2 regions of the Mongoliitalea daihaiensis genome follow, and region 1 is predicted to be linked to the other one. Evidence: riboswitches for the same ligand, from Rfam matches in the RefSeq annotation. Region 1 holds a riboswitch; the other holds the start of a gene.
The links. Region 1 has a riboswitch for thiamine pyrophosphate ahead of IPZ59_RS07040 (TonB-dependent receptor). Riboswitches for the same ligand answer to the same signal wherever they lie in the genome.
Positions count from the first base shown of each region.

Region 2: linked by a shared signal. The riboswitch ahead of thiM (hydroxyethylthiazole kinase) and the one ahead of IPZ59_RS07040 (TonB-dependent receptor) in region 1 are both predicted to bind thiamine pyrophosphate.

Region 1 covers NZ_CP063779.1:1,659,645-1,667,895, forward strand. The annotation lists gene IPZ59_RS07030 (DUF4221 family protein) at 1-1,124, opposite strand, end outside; TPP riboswitch at 1,231-1,325, shown strand; gene IPZ59_RS07035 (ABC transporter substrate-binding protein) at 1,413-2,345, shown strand; TPP riboswitch at 2,346-2,445, shown strand; gene IPZ59_RS07040 (TonB-dependent receptor) at 2,480-4,750, shown strand; gene IPZ59_RS07045 (sterol desaturase family protein) at 4,921-6,207, opposite strand; gene IPZ59_RS07050 (hypothetical protein) at 6,443-6,991, opposite strand; gene IPZ59_RS07055 (penicillin acylase family protein) at 7,013-8,251, opposite strand, start outside.
Region 2 covers NZ_CP063779.1:1,450,774-1,459,024, forward strand. The annotation lists gene IPZ59_RS06085 (Na/Pi symporter) at 1-375, opposite strand, end outside; gene IPZ59_RS06090 (hypothetical protein) at 682-1,815, shown strand; gene IPZ59_RS06095 (nucleoside deaminase) at 1,871-2,314, shown strand; gene tenA (thiaminase II) at 2,361-3,017, opposite strand; gene thiD (bifunctional hydroxymethylpyrimidine kinase/phosphomethylpyrimidine kinase) at 3,004-3,834, opposite strand; gene thiE (thiamine phosphate synthase) at 3,828-4,481, opposite strand; gene thiM (hydroxyethylthiazole kinase) at 4,478-5,269, opposite strand; TPP riboswitch at 5,348-5,438, opposite strand; gene IPZ59_RS06120 (superoxide dismutase) at 5,641-6,243, shown strand; gene IPZ59_RS06125 (TonB-dependent receptor) at 6,454-8,251, shown strand, end outside.

The sequences.
Region 1 (8,251 bases):
TCCTCCATGCGGATCCGTATAAATGCCACCTCATCTTGGATATTTTCAAACATCCAGATTTCACCATCTTTGACAAAGTGGAAGTTAGGTCTCTTGCGTAATACGGGTACTTCCATTTCCCACAAGAGTTCAAAATTCTTGTTCATAGCAACCAAATACACCTTATAGCTCTCCTCTGAAGAAGGAATAGCTTGATAGGCAAATCTATAGAAACGTTCAAGGGTAGCATCCCATACAGGGTGTGAAAAATTTATAGATTCTTGGGACTTTTTAAAATCATTTTCAAAAGCCTTTTGGCTATCGTATTGTGGGGAAAGTTTAAAGGAATTTTGGGAAGGGATCAACTGGTGGGATATGCTTTTCTTCTCAAAAGCTCCTTCATGATACACCATCAGGTCGGAGGTTACATTGGTGCTGGCAAGCATCCTTCCGTGAACTGCTTTTACGGTAACCCAATAAGACTTTACTGGCATGTCATAAGAGGCACTTGTCATAGTAGATTCAAATTGAGCTACATCAAACCATTGACCCATTTGATAGGTGTCCATCTTTTCTTCATCTATATTCCAAACGCCTAATTGAGTTTCATTTTGTCCGCCATCTGTAGACCACATGGTGAAATGTCCTCCAAGCATCAAGGGTGATTCGTTCAATACTTCTCCTTGATTCATCGAAACAGGCTTTCCCCAGATTTTTTCAAGTCCTTCAAAAGGGATATTCCGGATTTTTTCTGCTTTCAGATTGAATAGGCCATAGTTGAAGTCCCTGCTTCCTAGAAAAAAAAGTGATCTTCCTATTCGATTAAAATCATAAACAAGGGTTCCTACACCATTAGGGCCTTCTTTTTCAAATAAAATTCGTTCGGATAGGGTATATGTTTCCAGGTCAAAGACCTCAAGTGCGGGAGTTTTGAAATCAAAATTATATAAATAGCGACCATCCTCTGATAGGTCTGATACACCTAGCCCATTGAAGGTAAAAAAAATCACATCCTCCCCACTTTCCATGTAGACGGTGTCCAAGAAAATGTTAGGAGTATTAGCTGTTAGTATGTTTTCTGTGGATTTAGTTGCACATGCAGCTAGACAAAGGATTAGAAAAAGAGGAAAAGTCAGGTTTCGCATGAATTAAAGTTTATTTGTTCATAAGATCAAAAATACACTAAATAAATAATTGTTGGTGATTTCAATACGGATCTTTGCAGAGTTTCACAAAACTTACGTTCTTTGCATCAAGTGATAGGGGTGCCTTAATACAGCGGGCTGAGATCATACCCTTTGACCTGAACCCGGTAATGCGGGCGTAGGAATTATTCATTTAACCGAATCAATCGATGAGTTTCGAGACAAAAGTTGATGTCCGTTGACAGCTTTTGTTCCAGTTCATTTATTGAATTCACAACTTAGTACCTCATGAAAAAATTTATCCTAGCGTTGGATTGGACTGCCAATACCAACCACAGTGGCTTCTTTGTAGCAGCACAACAGGGATTTTATGCCCAAGAAGGTCTGGACGTGCACTTGCGGTCTACCTCGGAGGACAATTATGCACGTACACCAGCGAGTTTGCTGGCAGCTAAGGAAGTGCATTTGGCCATGGCACCTTCAGAAAGTGTGATCGCCTACCGTGCTAATCCCGAAAAACCCGCTTTGATGGCTATTGCTGCAGTTTTGCAACGTGATGCCAGTGCCATCGTGTGTCTGAAATCTTCGGGTTTGGATCGTATCAGTCAATTAGACGGCAAGGAATATGCGAGTTATAATGCCCGCTTTGAAGATCATATCGTTGCAGAAATGATCAAGACTGATGGCGGAAAAGGAGAGCATATCAAGATTGTCCCTGAAAAACTGGGTATTTGGAATACCCTTTTGGAAGGAAAGGCTGCCGCTACTTGGGTTTTTATGCCTTGGGAAGGTGTGATGGCTAACAAAAAGCAAGTGGAATTAAACGCATTTTATCTCAAGGATTACAAGATACCCTATGGATATTCCCCTGTTTTACTGGCCCACCCTGAGCTTTTAGCCGAAGATCCAGAGACTTACAAAAAATTCCTTCGAGCAAGTAAGAAAGGTTTTCAGCTACTTAAAGAAAACCCTCAATTGGCAGTAGATGCACTTTACAAGCAGGAGGATCTTGCGGAATTAGCCGACAAAGATTTCTTGATCAATAGCCAAGTAGCCATTAATCCCTACTATTTTGATGAAGCGGGAGATTGGGGGCTGATGCAGGAAGAACGCTGGACCGAATTTATTCACTGGTTGAAAAGTAAGGAACTGATAACAGCAGAAGAACTTACAAACCTTATGAAAGAACCGATATTTACCAATTTCTATTTATCTAACTAATTCAGACAAAAGGGGTGCTTTTCTCTAAAAGAAAGGCTGAGAACAGACCCGTATGACCTGATGCCGATAATGCGGCCGTAGGAACTGTACAGGAAAGAAGCCCCTGCTTCTAAAACCTAACAATTTTGTCATCCATGAAAAAACTACTCATGATTTGCCTTTGGGCCCTTGTATCGAGCGCCCAAGCCCAATTTTCCATTTCAGGAAAAGTTATCAATGAACAAAAAGAGCCTCTCCCTGGGGCAAACGTGTTCATTTCATCCCTCGAACTGGGTGCTGTGGTCTCTACCGATGGGACCTTCCAACTGCCAAGTGTGCCGAAAGGCTCTCTGATACTCGAGGTAAGTTTTATAGGCTACCAAACACAGCGAAAGACTATCGAATTAAGTGAAAACCTCCAACTCAATTTCACCTTGGTAGAAAGTACCATACTATCCGAAGCAGTCATGGTAAGAGCAATCCGGGCTGATAAGTTGGCCCCAATCACCCAAAAAACAATTGAAAATCAGGAGCTGAATGAGGTTTTTAATGGTCAGGACGGAGCCTTTGTACTGGAAACCCTCGCCCCAAGTATTCAAGCTAACTCAGAATCGGGCACACGCTTCACCAATTACGGTACCATGCGTATGCGTGGAATCGATCAGCGGAGGATTAACATCACCCTCAATGGTGTTCCACTGAACGACATGATTGATCAAGGGGTCTTTTTCAGCAATTTCACCGATTTTACCAATAGTGTGGAATCTATCCAAGTGCAAAGGGGGGTAGGCACGAGTACCAATGGTACAGCCTCTTATGCCGGTAGCATCAGTTATGAATCTGTGCGTTTAAATGTAGATGCTCCAGAGACCACAGTGTCTTTGCTCGGGGGAAGTTTCAATACATGGCAGGGAAGCGCTGAAGTGAAAACAGGACTTTTGCCAAACAAAATGGCTTTTTATTCCCGGGTAAGTATGACTACTTCGGATGGATTTAGGGATCATAGCGGGACAGATTCCTATTCCTTTTTCTTCAGTGGGGGTTATTTTGGCGATAAGGACATCATCCGATTTACAGGATTCAATGGACGTACTAAAAATCAACTCAGCTATGTTCCAGTACCGATCTCTCTAGCGAGAGAAAACCCCCGAACGAACTTGAATTTTAGAGATGATCGGGATGATTTTGGGCAGTCTTTTGCACAGGTGGAGCATATTCGTACAGTTTCGAAAAACACGACATTGACCAGCAGTATCTATTACGGTGGGGCAGGAGGAGATTTTCCCTTTGGCTTTGTGGATGGGGAGCAGTTTGTACAAATAAACTATCCGCTATTCAATAACCATTACGGGGTGATGAGCAATCTGCAACATTCCAATGAAGCTTGGGATTTGAGTGCTGGGGTGCATGCATATACATTTCGCAGAAAAAACATCGAACAACTTGTCCCCAATTTTGCCAGCCCCTACTATGAAGATCGCTCCGTAAAAGATGAGTTTTCTGCTTTTGCCAAAGCAGCCTACACCTTTCATGATTGGGTGTTTTTTGGGGATGTACAAGCGAGATTTGTCAACCTCCAATTCACACCTGATACGCAGTTTTTAGGAGAAAACAGGACTATTCCTTTGTATAACTGGCAGTTTTTGAATCCTAAAGTCGGCTTGACCTATCAGCTAAGTGCCTTACAAAATGTCTATGGTTCTTTTGGCCGCACAGGAAGAGAACCTAACCGCTCAGATTTTCTAGGGGGCGTACAAATCAATGCCGGGAACATTGATTTTCTCCAAAATCAAAACAACGTAAGAGCTGAATTTGTAAACAATTATGAATTTGGGTACCGCATTGCCAGCGAGCGGACCAATGCGCAGGTGAATTTCTTCTACATGGATTTTGAAAACGAAATCGCACCTATTGGAGCGTTTGTGGATCAGTTTTTCCTCCAATTGTTTGCCAATCAGGAGGACAGTTATCGCAGAGGAGTCGAGCTTGATTGGTCGACCAAGCTATCGGATAGATTCCGGTTTTTGGGTAATGCAACTTATATGCGAAGCATTATCAGCCGTTTTCAACCGGAAGGAAGTTCAGAAGTATTTACCAATATACGGACGCCATTCAGTCCAGAGGTATTTCTGAATGCACGCCTTCAATATAGTCCTTTGAAGCGCTTGCAAGTAGAGTTACATTCCAGATATGTGGGAGATTCATTTACGGAACTCACTAATAATGCTGACTTTGTTCTCCCGGCATATTGGGTGAACAATCTGAGAGTGTCGACCAAACTAGGTAAGCATTACACGTTTGAAGTGGAGGTCAACAACCTTTTCAATGAGTTGTACTTCACGGATGGTGCTCCTGTTGGAAATGAACTTGCCGTCTTTGCTCAAGCTCCAAGGCATTTCTTTGGGCGCTTTACCGCTAAGTTTTAAATAAAAAGGCTGATGTCAGGCAATCCTGTAGTAAACCGGATTGTTTGGCATTGGCTTATTTCATCCATTCCATTGCATGGCTTAAAGGGAAGAATTACCTCATGCAATTCTGTTCAAATTTTTAATTTTTCAATCAAAAACTATAGCTCTTGGTAACTGATCGTTTGATTTCAATTACTAGAAACCAGTTCAGCAGTTTTTACCTCTTCGCTAGCTTTTCCTTCCTTCGAGAGTATCCAAAAGGTAGTTGCCATGGAGCTTGTGAGATAAATCCCTACCAGAAAAGCTGCTCCTGGAAGAATTTCCTCCAAGCCAAACCAACCACCGTTCCAATAAATCAGGGCTATCCCCATGGCAAAGCGCAATAGTTCTGCTGGGATCGCAATCCTAGATTTGTCCATCAAACTGGTATAGGCAAAAATCGACACCATCATGAAGGTAGCATAAAGCATGACTTCCACATACTGGAAGCTTACAAAGGCGATCAATACATGGAATACCATGGCAAAACTAATCACCAATTGAACCCATGACCAGATTTGTAGGGTTTTTGAGGGTTTACTATCGTATTTTACCTGCTCAAATGCATTTTTCCAATACGCCCAAGGATATTTTTCTGCTACATCTGCAGGTCTCCAACCGGTTGGCATAAACCAAATCCGCAATTTATCCCAGTAGCTTTTTGTCCTCCAAGCATCTTGGACCAAGGCCCACAGATGCACATAATTGATGATCAGTGGATTCCAAGTATTTACTGGTTTTTTTACCCCATAGACAGGAGGTTCTTCTTCCAATTCTTCTTGAAATGTCCCAAAGAGTTTATCCCAAATGATGAAAATCTGAGCTAAGTTTTTATCTAAATATCTATCATTGATCGCATGATGTACCCGATGGTGACTGGGAGTTACTAAGATATATTCCAGAAACCCCATTTTATTGATCAGACGGGTATGATACCAAAATTGTGCAAATAAATGGATGGGAGCTATGATAGCGACTACTTCCGCAGGTACACCGATAAAGGCCATAGGGATATACAGGAAGAAATAAATTCCAAAAATTGCCGATATTGACTGACGCAAGGCACAACTGAGGTTAAACTCTTCACTGCTATGATGGACAATATGCCGATTCCAAAAGGCGTTGACTGTATGGTCAAATCGATGTGTCCAATAACCCGCAAAGTCAATTCCTATAAACGCAATAAGATAGACCCACCAGGTGCTCTCAATCTGGAATATGGCTACTTTATCGACCATCCAACCGTATGAAACGATCACTACTGACAAGCCCATTAAATTTTTGAGGGTATTAGTCATTCCAGAACTCAGACTGGAAATAGTGTCCATTCCTGTATTGACTTGCTTTTTCATCTTGCGGGCTGCAAATTCCTCGATGATAATTAGGATCAGGAAAAAAGGTACAGCAAATGACAATGCTTTGGCGTAAAGTTCCATTGGGTTTATTTTTTCAAGCTATCTGCTTGTAAGTTACTACTGTTTGTGATTGACTGCAAATAAAAAATAAAATAGAGGGGGTAAAAAATAAGTCTTAATTATTCCCCTCTATCATTGTTTTAAAAACTTAATCTAAAAAAGTTGCTTAATCACCCGAGACAAACTTACGGAAGTTCAAGACATAAAAAAATACCCTGATCAGGGTATTTTTTGGGTAAAATTCAACTTTTTTCTTCTAATCTTCCTTTCCAGTACCTTTAAAGTGGTCCTCTTTATCCGCAAATAGTACATTAAAAGTAGTCAATGAACCATAGGAACGGGTGATATATTGTTGCAATTGGATGCGATCTTCGTCATCTAACTTGGGATGATTGTTGATATTTTGTTCTAAAACTCTCAATCGTTCCCTTACCATGACGATCTTATGAAAAAATGTTTTGATGGGGATTTCTTTATTGCTCATTTCAGGATTGAATGGGTTGAGGGTTACTGTACCATTAATCCATTTTTGAGCCATGGTAAGCTTTGATACTTCTTCTTTGGGCTGATTTTTTTTAATTACATTTTCAACTGCTGTTTCGATATCACGAAGCGAAATGGGCTGAAATTCCGCTTCCTTCTTCTCAATCAGTTCAAAGTTCGGGAAGTCCCTTGCGATCGTCTTTACTTCTGCTATATAATTGAAATAGATTTTATAGTAAGAGGCATCTGCTTCTACCACGACCCCTTTTCCAAATTTTGGATGTCTTATTTGACTTCCAATTCCTAGATCCATTGCTGACATAGTATATGTATTTAAAAGGTTTTACTGTTTTTTTGGTTTATAAATTCGTTGGGCAGACTTGAGGACAACATCCTTATCTAGGATCATGGGTTTGAGCTTCTGCCTAGCAAAAAGTCCCATTTGATCTGCATAGTGGGGATTATCTTGTTGATTAGAAGCTCCGTATACATTGATCGTTTCCACTATGGGAAGTCCTTCCCCAAAACGAACCATCATGATGTAAGATTCTCCTTGTTCTCCTTTTCGGGTTTTTTCATTCAAAGGTTCCGATCGCATGGCGGCTATTACATCTGGCAAGCCAAAAAGAGGCATTTCTTGTTCTCCTCTTACTAATTTTTGATACTCTCCCAAGGTTACTGGAAATTGTTCGAATGCGGTTAGAAAAAAAGTTTGAGCAGATTCAATGGCCAAAATAGCTTCTTCCTCTGAAAGGGTGCGCTTGGGGTCAAGTGTAAGTTCTGTAGTTCGGTCTCTCAAAAAGTAATAGATATAGGCAAAATAGGCTGCCCCCACACTGTTGGCATCCGCAGATCGATCCCATGCTTGAAGTGCTTGAATACTTTTGGCAATAGCTGGGTATTTATTTGCATCGAGTTTGAACAAAGGGTTGACATTGAGTTCGTATAAGAGACTATCTGGCAAGGTTTTGTCAAACTTGATGGCTTTGAAGGTTTCGTAAGACATAGCCTCTTGGTTTAGTAATAGGCCAGCAAGTCTAATGGATCGATTATTTTCAGTTAGAAGATAGCCCATTTGCGGCTCATAATTTGTTGGATCGAGCTGAGATGTTGGGTCTGTGGCTTTGAATGGGCTATGATTGGTGTTAAAGAGATAGCCAGAAGTAGGATTGATTTGTTGTGGTAAAGCGCTGAACGGGTAGTAACTATCCCAAAGTTTGCTTTTACTGTCTCCTAAGATGGTTTTACTATAGTCATGTTGAGGGTTGCGAACCGGGAGGAGTGCATTGCTAACATAAAAAATGGTATCGTACTTATCTGCATATACAGTGTTAAAGCCCGGCAGTGCCATTTGATTCATAGCTGTGCTAAATTCATGGAAGTTTTTAGCTTTATTCATGTGATACCATTGTTCGGGAGCTGTAATAATTTCGAGTGATCCAGTTTTGATACTGAATGTTCCTTGATCCGTGACCAACGTTGGGCCAAAAATACTTTTCCAGACTTTTTTGGGAATAGGGACGGTGATGAAATCCCACAGGCGTACTTTTAACCATACTCTTTTTTCTTCTAAGACCAGGTA
Region 2 (8,251 bases), 210 kb from region 1:
CTTTTTAAATTCATTCTTTTTCATAATGTATGAAAAAGCAACCAAGGTACTAGTGATAGTTGTTCCTATGTTTGCACCCATTACCATGGGCACTGCCTGTTGTAAACTAATGCTTCCCGAGGCTACTACTGCTACAATCATGGCAGTGACGGTGGAGCTGCTTTGGACCATAGCTGTTATCAGCAAGCCCACAAAAAGACCAACAAAAGGATTATTGGTAGCTTGAAAAATTTCATTCGCTAAGTCAGAATTTAACTTAGTCATGGAAACAGAAAGCATATCGATCGAAAAAATAAAAAGCAATAAGCCTAAAAATAGGATACCTATTTTAAAAACTTTACTTCGTACAGATTCTGTTCCGACTGAATGGGACATGTATGTGGTAGGCGCCTTCGCCTCAAGGATGTGTAAATTGAACGCAAAATAAATACCTATGGATTTAACAGGCGGACTTTTCATGTGAAGATTTTGTTAACATTAGCGTAGGTACGCCCACTGTATTGGCCAAATTCTTTAGAATGAAAGGCTAAATCTTTGATTTTGACCGATTAGAATTCATGGGTTAAACTTTGATTGGAACTGGTCTAGAAAAAGATTATGCATTACTTAACAATAAATTAATATGCCTACCAAAGAATCTTCGCTAACTTTGCGTCGAAGTGTACCTTCTTAAGCTCAATAATGGCCAAGAAAATCGATCAAAACATTAATCAGGATGCATTATCTAAAGTGTCCTACTCACTTTTTGATTTTACCAAGCGGGAAAAGACTTTCCTCATTGTTATCTGTATTCTTGTATCTTTTGCAGGAATCATCACCCAAAATACATATGTTGCCATGTGGTTTGGATTTGCCTTAGCGGCTTATTCAGCGATTGCAAATGATAGTATTCAAACTATTGGGACGTTTATAGCTTCCAATCAGCAGCGTAAATGGTATTGGTTGTGGTTGTTTATGGGATTGATTTTTGTAGCCACCGTTACGTATAGTTGGATAGTATTTGACGGAGATGTGTCGTATCAGCGTTTGCAAGTTCCGGGATTGGACAAAGCACCTGAAAGCTTTGTGTTTTTGCAATTAGCAGCGCCAATTGTGCTCTTAGTCATGACGCGTATGCGTATGCCTGTCTCTACCACTTTCTTACTTTTAAATGTATTTACATACAAAGGTGGAACCATCATCGATGTGATGAAAAAAAGCTTTTTGGGATACCTCTTGGCTTTTGGCATTGCTATCATTGTTTGGTTTATCGTAGAACGATTCGTAAAGAGCTTTCTAAAGGGTGAAGCCAAACCCTTTTGGTACATCCTTCAATGGTTTACTTCTGGTATTTTGTGGTCTGTATGGATCATGCAGGATGCAGCTAATATTGCGGTTTTTTTACCAAGGCAATTGAATATCTATGAGTTTATTGGCTATGCTGGATTTATTTTCATTGGGCTAGGATTCTTATTTTACATGAAGGGGGATAGAATTCAGTCTATTGTCAATGAAAAAACTAGAGTTACAGATGTCCGGGCTGCTACCTTAGTAGATTTCGTATATGCTATTATCTTATTCTACTTCAAGATGGCAAGCAATATCCCGATGAGTACCACTTGGGTGTTTATAGGTTTGTTGGGTGGTAGAGAGTTAGCCATTGCTTATGCCAAATCTCCCAAGTTGAAAAAAAGGAAAGCGAGAATCTTCAGAGCGTATACCTTAGCTAGAAAAGATATTTTAAAGGCTTCTCTTGGATTGTTGGTATCGTTAATCCTGACACTGATCATCAACGAAGGAGTACGTAAAGAATTTATAGATTTGTTCAGATTTTAAATAAATCATCATCAAAAGGCTCTTATATTGACGGGAGCCTTTTCTATTTTTGGGTATGGAATATCAGAGTGATGAGTTTTATATGAATGAAGCTCTCAAGCAAGCAAAGATTGCTTTTGAGGAAGGAGAGATACCCGTCGGTGCTGTAATTGTATGCAGAAACAAGATCATTGCACGCGCCTACAATCAAACTGAGAAGTTAACTGATGTCACTGCCCATGCGGAGGTGTTAGCCATTACAGCGGCCTCCAATGCTTTAGGAGCAAAATACCTTACCGAGTGTAGGTTGTTTGTTACATTAGAGCCTTGTGTCATGTGTGGAGGGGCGCTTTTTTGGTCACAAATTGGTGAAATTAACTTTGCGGCAACTGACCCTAAACGGGGATATTCTCAACTAGAAAAATCCATTTTGCATCCCAAGACAAAGGTAAATTCAGGGATCTTAGCCCAAGAGTCTAAAGATTTATTGGACACTTTTTTCAAAAACTTACGGAAGTAAGCGCTTCTGATTTTTGATAAGCCAAAAATAGTAAAAGAAATGCCGGCTAAACCGGCCATTCCTCTAAGCGATAAGCACTGTCCCAAAACATCCATTCCAAGCGACTAGCCATTTCAAAGGCATTGTACATGTCTTCTTGGGTTTTTGAGCCTACTTCTGATGCCAATTCGTCTGTAATATCAATAGCCTTGTGTACAGATGCTGCAAATTCTTCACCAGCATACGTATCAATCCAATTTTTGTAAGGGTTATTTTCAATCTCGTATTGTTGATGATAAATATGATCCCCCACTTTTTTATATATCCAGAAACAAGGAAGTATAGCGGCGACTGCTACTGCTACATCCGCATACTTTGCCTCTTTTAGTAAGTAATTGGTGTAAAGCAGGCAGCTTGGACTGGGTTTTATAAGGTCTGGAATGCCAAGGGTTTTGAAATAACTTTCATGAAGTGCTCTTTCTACCACGATGGCCCCAGCTGCAAATTGGGAAAAATCCAAGATATGTTCCATTTTCTCCATCCTACCGGCAATAGTGCTCAGTGCTCTCCCAAATTCTCCCAAATAGTAAGCATCCTGCGCCATGTAAAACTTAAACTTTTCAACTGGAAGAGTGCCATTCTTCAACTCTTGATTGAAAGGCATTTCCACTATTTTGGTGTAGATGGGTGTTATTCGCTCCCAAGCTTTTTCACTCCATTTCATGAATAATCTGTTTTTCAGGGTTATAAAAATGATTTAACGGTCCGTTTCCTTGCCCAGTTTTAACGTCTTTGCCAGCTTCCAAGGCTCCTTGAATATAAACTCTAGCTTTTTCAACTGCGTTTTGAAGAGAATTGTCTTTTGCTAGTTCAGCTGCTATTGCAGAAGAAAGTGTACATCCTGTACCATGTAGATTATTGGTTTGGATATAGGTGCTTGTATAAACTTGCTCGGATTTCTGTTGTTGGTAAAGGATATCTTGAATCCTAGGGGTATGGAGATGTCCACCTTTGATCAAAACTGCATTACATTGCATAGAAAGGATATCCTTGCCTGCCTGATGCATTTTTTCCACCGAGTCAACCTTGTATCCTGTCAGTACTGCTGCTTCATCTAGGTTTGGAGTAATTAGCGTTGCCAATGGGAATAGCAATTCTTTGATAAGTGCTACGGTACCCTCGGCGATTAGTCGATCTCCTGAAGTAGCGACCATGACTGGGTCAAATACAATGGGAATATGTGGGTATTTTTTCAATGTTTTGGCAAGGATCTCCACAACTTCCGGTTGGTTGACCATGCCTATTTTGATGGCTTTGGGAGGAATGTCCTCCAGCACTGCCATCAATTGTGCTTCAATATGTGAAGCTGGAATGGGAAAAATATCCCTCACTCCTTGCGTATTTTGTGCCGTGGTAGCTGTGATGACCGTCATGCCATAGCATCCCAAAGCCGCAAAAGTTTTGAGGTCCGCCTGAATACCTGCGCCACCACCACTGTCGGAACCTGCAATGCTGAGAACGGCTATGTAATTTTTTACCATAATTGCTCTTTTAATCCCTCTTCGATTTTTTTTCGATAAGCTTCCGCTGCATGTGCAGGACTTGAAGCACTGCATATTCCCGAGACTACAGCTAAGGCATCGGCACCATGGCTGATGATAGTGGAGGCGTTTTCCAGGGTTACTCTGCCTATCGCAACCAATGATTTTGCAGTAGCTTTTCGTACATGAGCCAATCCATGTAAACCCCACTCGGTTTTGGTGTCTAACTTGGTAGGTGTGGCATAGATGGGGCTGATGCCATAATACCAAGCCTCTTCACAGTGTGGGTTCGTTAGATCTTCCATACTTTCCAGAGAAAGTCCCAAGATTTTATTATGGCCTAAGATTGATTTTACTTGGGCTATAGTGGCATCTTCCTGACCTATATGAAGCCCTTGTGCATCTACTATCTTCGCTACTTCGACTGAGTCGTTCACGATTAAAGGGACTTGAAATTTATCGCAAATAACCTTTAATTTTTCAGCTTTTCTTGCGAAGGCCTCTGTTGAAAGTGACTTTTCTCGGATTTGGACTATATCAACCCCACCTTTCAACGCCTCTTCTATTACCCAAAAAAAATCCTTTCCAAGGCACAATGCTTCATCTGTCACCAAATAGAGTCTATATGGAAATATGGATGTGGTCATCGATATTCCACAATCATTCGTTCCTCAACCATCTCCGCAGTTAGATTATATAAGGCATCATAAAAATAGAGCTGAAGAGTGCCTGGTCCTTCTGCTTTTTCAGATGCTATATCACCAGCAATTCCCATAAGTACCATAGCAGCTGTACTTGCTAAAAAGTAATCCTTCTCAAGGGCAATCATTGCTCCAGTTAACGCTGATGCTGTACAGCCCATTCCAGTTACTTTGGCCATCATAGGGTTACCGTTTTTGACTTGGGCAATGCGTGTTCCATCGATTATGTAATCAACTTGTCCTGAAATTACCACGACTGCACCCGTTTGTTGGGATAGCTGTATACCCGCATCTAACGCTTCATCCGAAGAGTTTGTGCTATCAACACCTTTGCTTTGAATGTTTACACTGGCCAAAGACATGATTTCAGAGGCATTTCCTCTAATGACATTGGGCTTGTAAGCGAGCAACTCAGTCAATAGCTCATTTCTATAAGGAGTAGCACCCGCGCCAACGGGGTCTAGCACCCAAGGTTTTTGAGTAGCATGGGCATGTGCTGCAGCCATTAGCATGCTTTCATACCAATACTCATCCAAGGTTCCTATGTTGATTACCAATGCTCCGACAATAGAGAGCATATCCTTTACCTCGGAGTGGGCATGGGCCATAATTGGGGAAGCTCCCGCAGCTAAAAGCGCATTTGCCGTATTGTTCATTACTACATAATTGGTAATACTCTGAACAAGTGGAGATTGGGTTTTTAAGTTGGAGATTAAGGCACTAATTTGTTGCATGATTTTTTTCTTTTAAAAGTGTATTACTGGGCAGAAACAAAAGGAGCAGGCAAAAGTCTAGACAGCAACGTGCACTTGTCTTTGGAATTAACTTTTTCCTTCGTCGGTATGATCCGTATCAGGTTCAAAGGGTTTGATCTCAGCCATAGTGGCACCCCTAAAGTTTCTTTGTGTTTTGATAACACCAATTAAAATAAAAATGGTTCAATGGATTGGTATTGGATTGTCGGCTTTTTTAGATCCTTTTGTAAAGGAATCGAGAAAGTCTACTCTTTTTTGGAGGAAATCGAACTTTTTAAAAGTTTGTTAAGTTGATTGTGTGTAGCTTATATAGCTTTTTAATTCCGTTTTAACCTAAACTCTACTAATTTATGGCATTTGAACTTCCAAAATTACCGTATGACTTCAATGCGCTTGAGCCGCATATAGATGCAAAGACAATGGAAATCCACCATGGTAAGCACCACAATGCTTATGTTACCAACTTAAACAATGCAATTGCCGGCACAGATATGGAAGGCAAATCTTTGGAAGAGTTGATGACAGTAGCTGGATCTAATGCAGCTGTAAGAAACAATGGCGGTGGTCATTTCAACCACACACTTTTTTGGGAAATTCTTTCTCCAACTGGTGGTGGTAATCCTTCTGGAGACCTAGCAGCTGCTATCGATGCGAAGTTTGGTTCTTTTGATGCTTTCAAAGAAGAATTCAATAAAGCTGCTGCAACAAGGTTCGGTTCAGGCTGGGCTTGGTTGTCTGTTGCGAATGGAGAATTGGTTGTGAGTTCTACTCCTAATCAAGATAATCCTTTAATGGATGTGGCCGATGTAAAAGGTACGCCAATTCTTGGATTGGATGTATGGGAGCACGCGTATTATTTGAACTATCAAAACAGAAGACCGGATTACGTAGGTGCTTTCTGGAATCTTGTGAATTGGGAAGAAGTAAGCAAAAGATTTACTGCTGCTAAATAATCTTCCTTAGAAAGAATTTTAAAGCCTTGGTATTCGTATCGAGGCTTTTTTTGTATCCAAAGCGTACAATATTTTTGTTCGATTGTGTACAGTTTTTATTGGTACAAGTTTAAAAAAGCTTGTTTTTGGCTCATAAGAGGCGTTTTGGTAGTTTGGCATCCGATTTTCTAATCTGTTGGTACAAGACAACAATCTAAACCAACAATTATTATGAATGCCTTTCAATCGATTTTCGCCACGCTACTCCTCTTTTTTTTAGGTTTGAGTAACCTAGCTGCCAGCGAGCTTTCTACCATTACAGGCAAAGTTATAGATGATAAAGGTCAGGCTATTCCTTTTGCCAATGTAGCTTTGGTGGACCATGCCACGGGGTCTTTACTGACCGGAAACATCACGAAGGATGATGGTACTTTTGAAATAGAGTCGGTCAATGCGGGAAGGATGATTCTGGTGATATCTTCCATAGGTTATGAAACATACAGATCTGATGTTTTTGATTTGGATCCAGGTGTTGTCAAGTCCTTCGAGACCATCCAAATAAAGGAAGAGACTGGTACATTGCAGGAAGTAACAGTAAAAGCCTCGAGGCCTGAAATTCTTATTGAAGCGGACAAGACCACTGTTAATGTAGAAGGTACAGTACTTGCCGAAGGGAATACAGCACTCGATGTGATAGGCCGTTCCCCAGGTGTCTATATTGATGAAAATAATACCATCAACTTGAATGGAAGACCGGGTGTGACTGTTATGATCAATGATAGACCTACGTACATGTCTTCCACGGATCTAGCGAATTTTTTGCGCTCTATGCCTGCGGATAATATCAAAAGCATTGAAATCATCAACAACCCATCTGCTCGTTTTGATGCAGAAGGTACTGCGGGTGTCATCAATATCCGTCTGAAAAAAAATAACATTGACGGGATGTTTGGTAATGTCAATGTGGGTGGCATGTATAATGGATTATATAGCCCCAATGCTGGCGTATCTGTCAATGTAAAAAAGGGAAAATGGACCAATAATGCCAGCTTTAATCATTCTCAATTCAATTTCGTGAATGAACTCAATATTACCCGTAACTTTCAATTGGACCAAGGAGTCTCTCGATTTGATCAGGAAAGTTTGATTACCATGCGCAATAAAAGTTACTTTTTCACAGGTGGTTCGGATTATCAGATCAATGAAAACCATAGCATAGGAGCGAGTGTACAGGCTTCGCAAAACAATGGAAGTAATTTTGGAGACTCATTTACAGCCATTGACAATCCCGGTTCGGAAGATATGTTCTTTATCCGCTCAGAAAACAATGAAAACTCACAAAACAAACGTCTTTTTGGAAATCTGCACTATGTTGGCATTTTGGATTCTTTGGGAACCAAAATTACCTCAGACATTGACTTTACCCGTATGCGTTCCAATTCGGAAGGATTATTAAGTAACTTTAATTGGATCAATGAACCAATTAATCTTTCCAGAGACTTTATCAGTACTTTGAATGACATGGATTACAGAATTATCACTGCTAAAGTTGATTTCACCAAACCCTTTGGACAAGGCAGGATATTGGAGACCGGGATTAAAGGTAGCTGGGTACAGTCGGACAATAAGTTGGCCTTGGCAAAAGCGGTAGAGGAAGAACCATTTACGCCGGACCCTAATAGCAATCAGTTTATTTATGAAGAAAATGTATTGGCAGCTTATGCCAATTACAGGAGCAAATTCTCTGAAAAAGTTTCGTTCAATGCTGGCTTGAGAGCGGAGTATTCGGATATTACAGGTACCTCTTTAACATTGGATCGAGTGGATAAGCAAAATTACCTCAGCTTATTCCCAAGCGTATCGGTTCAGCAAGCCATCAGCAAAGACTATCAAATCATTTACAATGCTAACAGAAGAATAGCAAGACCAAATTATCGACTATTGAATCCTTTTGTGTTCTACATCGATCCATTGACAACAGAACAAGGAAATCCAAACCTTCGTCCTCAGTTTGCTCATAACTTGGAAA